DNA from 2 places in the Nonomuraea gerenzanensis genome. Region 1 is predicted to be linked to the other one. Evidence: riboswitches for the same ligand, from Rfam matches in the RefSeq annotation. Region 1 holds a riboswitch; the other holds the start of a gene.
The links. A riboswitch is a leader RNA that binds a small molecule or an ion and turns the genes downstream of it on or off. The one in region 1 is predicted to bind S-adenosylmethionine.
Positions count from the first base shown of each region.

Region 1 (4,408 bases):
CCGCGCGGACCGCGGTGTGCTGGGCCTCGGGCGACGGGTTGAGCTCGTACATGCCGCAGATGTCGGCGGACCAGGGGCGCAGCAGGTGGCGATCCTGGTCGGGGATGCCGAGCATCTCCGCGATCACGGTGACCGGGAGCGGCTCGGCCACCTCGGCGATCAGGTCGCCGCCGCCCTTGGCCACGTACGCGTCCACGAGGCCCTCGGCGATGGCCCGGACGCGGGGACGCAGCGACTCGACCATGCGCGGGGTGAACGCCTTGGAGACCAGCCGGCGCAACCTGGTGTGCACCGGCGGCTCCACGTCCAGCATGCCCGCTCTGATCACCCGCCAGAACGGCTCCTGGAACTCCGGCTCCGGCGGCCTGCCGAACTCCTCGTGAGTGGCCACGTGCAGGTAGGAGCGGCCCAACCGGCGGTCTCTGAGCAGCGCGTTCACGTCGGCGTGCCGCGCGATGAGCCACTGGCCCGTCGGCTCGAAGTAGCTGACGGGCGCCTCGCGCCTCAGCTCGTCGTAGACCCGGTAGGGATAAGCCACAAAATCCGGATTCCAAGGATCAAAGCCCACTATTTCATCTTAGGAGCGTCCCCCTCATGCTTGGCGTGCCTGCTCCGCATCCTGATGTTGAGCAGCTCCACGACGACCGAGAACGCCATCGCGAAGTAGATGAAGCCCTTCTCGATGTGCTGCTCCAGGCCCTCCGCGACGAGCACCACGCCGATCAGCACCAGGAACGCCAGCGCCAGCATCTTGATGCTCGGGTGGCTCTCCACGAACCGGCTGATCGGCCCGGAGGCCACCAGCATCACCAGCACGGACACGACGACGGCCGCGACCATCACGCCGATGTTGTTCACCATCCCGACGGCGGTGATCACCGAGTCCAGCGAGAACACGATGTCCAGCACCATGATCTGCAGGATCACCGAGGTGAAGGAGGCGGCGGCGGCCTGCTTGCCGTCCTTGGCCGGCCCCTCCATGCTGTGGTGGATCTCCGTGACGCTCTTGCCCAGCAGGAACAGGCCGCCGAGCAGCAGGATCAGATCTCGTCCCGAGATCTCCTGCCCCAGGACGGTGAACAGCGGCTCGGTGAGCTGGACCACCCACGACAGCGCGAGCAGCAGGAGCAGCCGGCTGATCAGGGCCGCGGCCAGGCCGAGCACCCGCGCCCGGTCGCGCTGTTCGGGGGGCAGTTTGCCGGCCAGGATGGAGATGAAGATGATGTTGTCGATCCCGAGGACGATCTCCAGGGCGACAAGGGTGAAGAAGCCGATCCAGATGTTCGGGTCGGTCACCCAGTCCAACATCTGCTCACCTCCATGACTCAGGGGGACTTGACGGGGGTTTCCCGGTAGCAACGAGTCATGGGCGGCAATAGTTCGCGGTCTTGCGTTTTCCGCCCCGGTGTCGGTTATAGTTCCGGCTGTAGGTCATGAGTGCCAGCGACAAGCCCCGGCTAGCTGGCCGGCAACCCTCGCGTCCGCGGCGGGGTGCCCCGGGTGAAGACCTGGTCCGTCACGAGGTGTGGCGGGCAAGCGCGGGCTCCGTGGCTGCTCCCAGGGGTCCGATGACCCTGCAGGAGGCATGCCGTGTCCACGCTGACGATCTTCGATTCCGCCCGTGACGCCGCCGAGTCCGCTCCCGCCGCCTCGACGAGCCGGCCCATCCCCGCCGTGCTCGGCGCCGACCTGGAGGTGCCCGTCAAGGGCGGCAGGCTGGTCGGGTACGCCAACCTGGACTACGCGGCCAGCGCGCCCTGTCTGGAGCCGGTCAGCGCCGCCGTCGCCGCCGCGCTCCCGGCCTACTCCAGCGTCCACCGCGGCGCCGGCTACGCCTCGCAGCTCACCACCGCCCGCTACGAGCAGGCCCGCCACACGGTCAGGGCCTTCGCCGGCGCCCGCCCCGACGACGCCGTGATCTTCACCCGCAACACCACCGACGCCACGAACCTGCTGGCCGGCTGCCTGCCCGAGGGCACCACCACCGTGGTCTTCGACACCGAGCACCACGCCTCCCTGCTGCCCTGGCCCAAGGCCGTCCGGCTGGCGCCGCCCGCCTTCCCCGGCGAGGCCGTGCGCGCCGCCGACGAGGCGCTGGCCGGGATCGACGGGCCGAAGCTGCTCGTGGTCACCGCCGCCTCCAACGTGACCGGCGAGCTGTGGCCGATCGCCGCCCTGGCGCACATCGCGCACCGGCACGGGGCCCGCATCCTGGTGGACGCGGCGCAGCTCGTACCGCATCGCAAGCTCAACCTGACGGCGCTCGACCTGGACTACGTGGCCTTCTCCGGGCACAAGCTGTACGCGCCGTTCGGCGCTGGGGTGCTGATCGGGCGCCGGGACTGGCTGGCAGAGGGCAAGCCGTACCTCGCGGGCGGGGGCGCGGTGCGCTCGGTCGCGGAGGAGGTCGAGTGGCACGACGACCCGGAGCCGCGGCACGAGGCGGGCACCCCGAACGTGCTGGGCGCCATCGCCCTGGCCGCCGCCTGCGACGCGCTGAGCGCCACCGGGTGGACGGAGCTGGTGCGCGAGGAGGAGCGGCTGATCGCGCGGCTGCGGGCCGGGCTGGCCTCGGTCGCGGGCGTACGGGAGCTGTCGCTGTGGGGGGACGACCACCCGCGGGTCGGCATCGTGTCGTTCACCGTGGCCGGGTACTCGGCCCGCGAGGTGGCCGAGGCGCTGTCCGGCGAGTACGGCATCGGGGTGCGTGACGGCAAGTTCTGCGCGCACCCGTTCGTGCGGCACCTGCTGGAGACGTCCGACGGGGGCTGCGACGACGACACCGCCTCCGCCGTGCGGGCCTCGATCGGGATCGGCACCACGCAGGAGCACGTGGACCGGCTGATCGAGGCCGTGCGTGACCTGGTCGCGCGCCGCTGAGCGCCGTCACCGGTTCGGCGGCTTGCGGTGCTCCGTGGGCTCGTCGGAGACGAGGGCGTCGATGTCCCGCATGTCCTCGTCGTTGAGCCTGCCGGAGCTGGGTGCGCTGGGCTGCCTGGGCACCTCGGGCGCCTCGCCCGGCGTGTGGGCCGGGGTCGTGGGCCCGCCCGCGGGCGTGGTGCCGGCCAGGCCGCCCGCCGTGCCGCTGGTCGTCCCGCCCGGCCGGTACGCGGTGAGCTCCTCCTCGGCCGCACGCCGTTCGGAGCGCCTGCGGAACATCGCGCCGAGGATGCCGTCCAGGCCGATCCGGCCGCCGCCCAGCGCCAGGAACAGCAGGCTGAGCGCGCCGAGCGCGCCGGTGAGCTCCCAGCCGCCCTCGCCGACCATCACGCCCTTGCCACCGTGCACGAACGCGATGGCACCGAGCATGTTGATCAGCAACAGCAGCGCCACCGGGCGTACCAGCAGGCCCAGGATCAGGAAGATGCCGCCGACCGTCTCGACGACCGTGGCGTACCCGGCGGCCAGCTCGGGCATCGGGATGCCCATCTCCCTGAAACCCTGTGTCGTGGCGCCGAGCCCGCTCTGCCACTTCTGCCAGCCGTGCGCCACGAAGATCACGCCGGTCGCGACCCGCGCGATCAGGGCCGCGACATCAAAGAGAACTCTCTTCATGGTGTTTTCTCCCCCCGTTCCCGGTATTCCTCCCCATGTCCGGCTTCACGATGCGTTTCCATACCATCTCTTGACCCGCCCCCGCGCTGGATCACCACCGAGGTCGGTGGCAGCATGGCCCGTATGACGGAACGTGTGGTCGGAATCGGCGCGGGCGCGAAAGAGCTGGCCACCGAGGACATGATCCTCAACATCGGCCCCCAGCACCCGTCCACCCACGGCGTGCTGCGGCTGCGCCTGACGCTCGACGGTGAGCGCATCGCCACCGCCGAGCCGATCATCGGCTACATGCACCGGGGCGCGGAGAAGCTGTTCGAGGTGCGCGACTACCGTCAGATCATCATGCTGGCCAACCGGCACGACTGGCTGTCGGGCTTCGCCAACGAGCTGGGCGTGGTGCTCGCCGCCGAGCGCATGCTGGGCATGGAGCCGCCGGTGCGGGCCGTGTGGGCGCGTACGCTGCTGGCCGAGCTCAACCGGGCGCTCAACCACCTGATGTTCCTCGGCTCCTACCCGCTGGAGCTGGGTGCGATGACGCCGCTGTTCTACTCCTTCAACGAGCGCGAGCGCATCCAGGCCGTGATGGAGGAGATCTCCGGCGGGCGCATGCACTACATGTTCAACCGGGTCGGCGGGCTCAAGGAGGACCTGCCGTACGGGTGGCTCGACCGCGTCTCCGCCACCGTCGCCGAGACCCGCCGCCGCGTCCCCGACATCGAGAACCTCATCCTGCACAACGAGATCTTCGTCGCCCGCACCAAGGGCGTGGGCGTGCTGACGCGCGAGCAGATCATGCAGTACGGCGTCAGCGGCCCCATCGCCCGCGCCTCCGGGGTCGACTTCGACCTGCGCC
Region 1 is NZ_CP084058.1:11,798,977-11,803,384, forward strand. It holds gene LCN96_RS55025 (cytochrome P450) at 1-538, opposite strand, end outside; gene LCN96_RS55030 (TerC family protein) at 568-1,308, opposite strand; SAM riboswitch class IV at 1,430-1,545, shown strand; gene LCN96_RS55035 (aminotransferase class V-fold PLP-dependent enzyme) at 1,591-2,880, shown strand; gene LCN96_RS55040 (DoxX family protein) at 2,887-3,555, opposite strand; gene LCN96_RS55045 (NADH-quinone oxidoreductase subunit D) at 3,679-4,408, shown strand, end outside.

Region 2 (4,408 bases), 510 kb from region 1:
GCGCTCGTCCTCCGGCATGACCAGCGCGTCGTGCAGCGCGGCGGCCGTGCCGCTGATGTCGTAGGGGTTGACCACGAGCGCGTGCGCGCCCAGCTCGGCGGCGGCGCCCGCCTCGCGCGAGAGCACCAGCGTGCAGCGCGGCGACAGGACCGGGCCCTCCTTGGCGACCAGGTTCATGCCGTCGCGGATGGGGTTGACCAGCAGCACGTCGGCCATCCGGTACGCGGCCAGCGAGCGCGGGTAGTCGTCGTTGACGTTGAGTATCAGCGGGTCCCAGTCCTCGGTGGCGTACTCGTCCTCGATCTGCTGGGCGCAGCGCTGCACCGAGGCGGTGTACTCGCGGTACTCGGGCAGGTCGTGGCGGCTGGGGTAGGCGAAGGCCAGGTGCACGACGCGGCCGTGCCACTCGGGGTGGGCGGCGAGGAACTCGCGGTAGGCGATCAGGCCGCGCACGATGTTCTTGGACAGCTCGGTGCGGTCGATGCGGACGATCAGCTTGCGGTCGCCGACCTGGTCCCGCAGGGCGGTCATGTGCGACTCGACGTCGGGCTCGCAGGCCCGCCGCCACAGGGCCTCGCCGTCGACGCCGAGGCTGTGCACGCCGATGCGGGTCGTCCTGCCCTCGTACGTGACGCTGCGCCCCACCCGGTCGGCCTCCGCGCCCAGGAGCCGCTCGCAGCAGTCCATGAACGCCTGCGCCCACCTGTCGGTGAGGAACCCGGCGTGATCGGCCCCCAGGATGCCTTCCAGGACCTCGCCCGCCACGTCGTCGGGCAGCAGGGAGAAGTATTCGGGCGGCGCCCACGGGGTGTGGCTGAAGTGCGCGATGCGCAGGTCGGGCCGCTCGGCGCGGAGCATGGCGGGGGTCAGCGTCAGGTGGTAGTCCTGCACCATCACGCGGGCGCCGTGCCCGGACTCCTCGGCCAGCGCCAGCGCGAAGGCGCCGTTGTAGTCGCGGTAGGACTCCCACTCGCGCTCGAACCTGGTGCCGAAGTTGGGGGAATTGGGGATGTCGTAGAGCAGGTGGTTGACGAACCACAGGGTGGAGTTGGCCACGGCGTTGTAGGCGCGGTGGAAGGTGGCGGGCGGGATGTCCAGCATCCGCAGCGGCCCCGTGTCGTAGCCGGCGTGGTCGATGCGGCCGCCCGCGGCCAGGCGGACGGCGCTGCGGTCGCCGTCGGACAGCGCGGCGCAGACCCAGAGCACGCCGTCGTCCTTGGCCACCCCCGACAACCCGGAGACGAGGCCGCCGCCGCCGCGCCGCATCGTCAGCTCACCGTCGTCGGAGACGGTGAAGGAGACAGGCCCTCTGTTGGAGGCCAGCAGGACGCTGTTCATCGAGCACCCCCGGAGATGCCCCCGCCTTCGGACGGGGAGGGAACGGGACCCCTGCGGGGCAGGGCAGAGGCGGGTGGTCCGCTGTCGTCGGGCTCCCTTCCATCGCGTTCGGGAAGGGAAGTAGGCAACTCGGCTCCCTTCGATCATAGGATCCCAGCTATGGCGCTTGATGAGCTAACCGAGGAACTCGCCCGCTCCGCTGCCGCGGGAGATCATCGTGCACTTGGCGAGCTGCTCGCGCGGATCGAGCCGGACGTGATGCGGCACTGTGCCCGGATCCTCCCCTATCACCAGGACGCGGAGGAGGCCTCGCAGGACACGTTGCTGGCGGTGGCGCGTAACATCGGCCGGTTCGAGGGGCGGGCCAGGTTCAGCACGTGGTTGCACATCGTGACGGCCAACTGCGCGCGTACGACGTACCGGTCGCTGAAGCGCAGGGCGGCCGAGCAGACCTCCGACGAGCTGCCCATGCAGAAGCCGGACGTGCGGCGGGTCAGCGTGATCGCGGGCTCGCGGCTCGACCTGCTCGACGCGATGGAGGCGCTGGAGGCCGACAAGCCGGACCTGGCGCAAGCCCTCGTGTTGCGCGACATCGTCCAGCTCGACTACAACGAGGTGGCCGAGCAGCTGAACATCCCGCTGGGCACGGCGAAGTCGCGGATCCATCAGGCCCGTAAATACGTGCAGGGTGTGCTGGGCGAGGACTATCGCTGAGACTGCTTGTCTCGCATGTTGAGACGGGTGGTAATTTCGGGCACTTAAGCGGGTAGAGTCCATTTCAACAACTTCATATTGCTCATCCAGAGGGGTGGAGGGACCGGCCCTGCGAAGCCCCGGCAACCCTCCCGGCTTTCGACTCGCGACCTGGCGAGGCCGACCGGGACAAGGTGCCAATTCCGGTTCGCGGTCAAGGTGGCCGTGGGCGAAGATGAGGGAAGGCCTCGCTTCATGTCGCTCGACTTTGGTCCTGCCGTCGCTCTGTCCTGCCGCGAGTGCGGCGCCCGCTACCCGCTGGGCCCCAGCTTCGCGTGCCAGGAGTGTTTCGGGCCGCTGGAGGCGGCCTACGACTTCGGTGACGTGACCCGCGCGGAGATCGAATCGGGTCCCGCCAACATCTGGCGTTACCGCTCGCTGCTGCCCGTTCCCTCGGACGTGGCCAGTAAGCCGAATATGAACCCCGGTTGGACGAAATTGGTCAAGGCCGGAAACCTGGGCCGCGCGCTCGGCATCAAGTCCCTTTACGTGAAGGACGACTCCGGCAACCCCACCCACTCCTTCAAGGACCGGGTCGTGGCCATGGCCGTCGAGGCGGCGCGCAACTTCGGCTTTCACACGCTCTCCTGCTCCTCCACGGGCAACCTCGCCGGCGCCGTCACCGCCGCCGCCGCGCGGGCCGGGCTCGACGCGTGCGTGTTCATCCCGGCCAACCTGGAGCAAGCCAAGATCACCATGGCGCGCGTGTTCGGCGGGCGGCTGATCGGCATCGACGGCACCTACGACGAGGTCAACCGGTTCTGCTCGGAGCTGATCGGCGACCCCATGGGCGACAAGTGGGGCTTCGTCAACGTGAACCTGCGGCCGTACTACGCCGAGGGCTCCAAGACGCTCGCGTACGAGATCGCCGAGCAGCTCGGCTGGCGGCTGCCGGAGCAGATCATCATCCCCATCGCCTCCGGCTCGCAGCTCACGAAGATCGACAAGGGCTTCAAGGAGCTGATCAAGCTGGGCCTGGTGGAGGACACCCCGTACAAGGTGTTCGGGGCCCAGGCCGCCGGGTGCTCGCCGGTCTCCACCGCCTACAAGGCCGGCCACGACGTCGTGCAGCCGGTCAAGCCCGACACCATCGCCAAGTCGCTGGCCATCGGCAACCCCGCCGACGGGCCGTACGTGCTGGACATCGCCCGGCGCACCGGAGGTGGCGTCGAGGACGTCACGGACGCCGAGATCGTGGCCGCGATGAAGCTGCTGGCCTCGACCGAGGGCATCTTCGCCGAGACCGCCGGCGGGGTCACCGTCGGCGTGCTGAAGAAGCTCACCGAGAGCGGGGTGCTCGACCCCGAGGCGGAGACCGTGGTGCTCAACACCGGCGACGGGCTGAAGACGCTCGACGTGCTCGGCGGCGAGTCCGTGCAGCCCACGGCCGTGATCAAGCCCTCTCTCGACGCGTTCCGCGCGACTGTCTGACAACCAGGAAAGGCGATTAGTACCATGAGCGTTTCTGTGCGGATTCCCACCATTCTGCGCACATACACCGGGGGGAACGCGGAGGTCAGTGGCGAGGGCGCGACTCTTCGTGACGTGCTCGCCAAGCTCGACTCCGACTACCCGGGGATCGGCGCGAGAATTCTGGATGAATCGGGCAAGATTCGTCGTTTCGTCAACGTTTACGTTGGGGAAGAGGACGTCCGTTTCGCCGAAGGGCTCGACACTCCAGCCCCTGAGGGCACTCAGATCTCCATCATCCCGGCGGTCGCGGGCGGCTGAGCCCGCAGACCCACCCTTGAAGGCGCCCCTAGTGGGCGCCTTCTCCTTTTCCAGGGGCAATTCAACGTTGAACCACCCGTACTGCGAAGAAATAGGCGGTTTGCGGATTGACTCTGTTGCCAAACCCCGTGCCACAGGTATGGTCGAGGGCGATCGTCTGGCTGCTTTTCCGTTAAGTCATACGATTACAGGTCCCGCGGAGGAATGGGCGAGATCTGGGAGACCAGTAAGAGGAGTCGGAAGTGGCGCAGGGCACCGTCAAGTGGTTCAACGCGGACAAGGGCTACGGCTTCATCGCGGTAGACGGTGGTAAAGATGTATTCGTCCATTACTCAGCGATCCTGATGGACGGGTACCGCTCTCTCGAACAGGGGCAGCGTGTCGAGTTCGAGATCACGCAGGGCCAGAAGGGGCCGCAGGCGGAGTCCGTCCGCGCGGTCTGAACGTCGAGCTGGTGTGCACCGGACGGGATCGCACGGCAACGCAGTCCGTGCGAGCCGTCACCTCTCTTTCGCCGACTCGTGTGCGGCGGGTCGCTCCCGCGGCTCGCCGCACCGACTGACTGACCTGGGCGGGAATGCCGGGC
Region 2 is NZ_CP084058.1:11,291,463-11,295,870, reverse strand. It holds gene LCN96_RS52580 (alpha,alpha-trehalose-phosphate synthase (UDP-forming)) at 1-1,338, opposite strand, end outside; gene LCN96_RS52575 (RNA polymerase sigma factor) at 1,498-2,052, shown strand; SAM riboswitch class I at 2,132-2,273, shown strand; gene thrC (threonine synthase) at 2,287-3,522, shown strand; gene LCN96_RS52565 (MoaD/ThiS family protein) at 3,547-3,822, shown strand; gene LCN96_RS52560 (cold-shock protein) at 4,065-4,265, shown strand.
Region 2: it holds a riboswitch for S-adenosylmethionine, as region 1 does, so the genes downstream of both, thrC (threonine synthase) here and LCN96_RS55035 (aminotransferase class V-fold PLP-dependent enzyme) in region 1, are expected to answer to the same signal.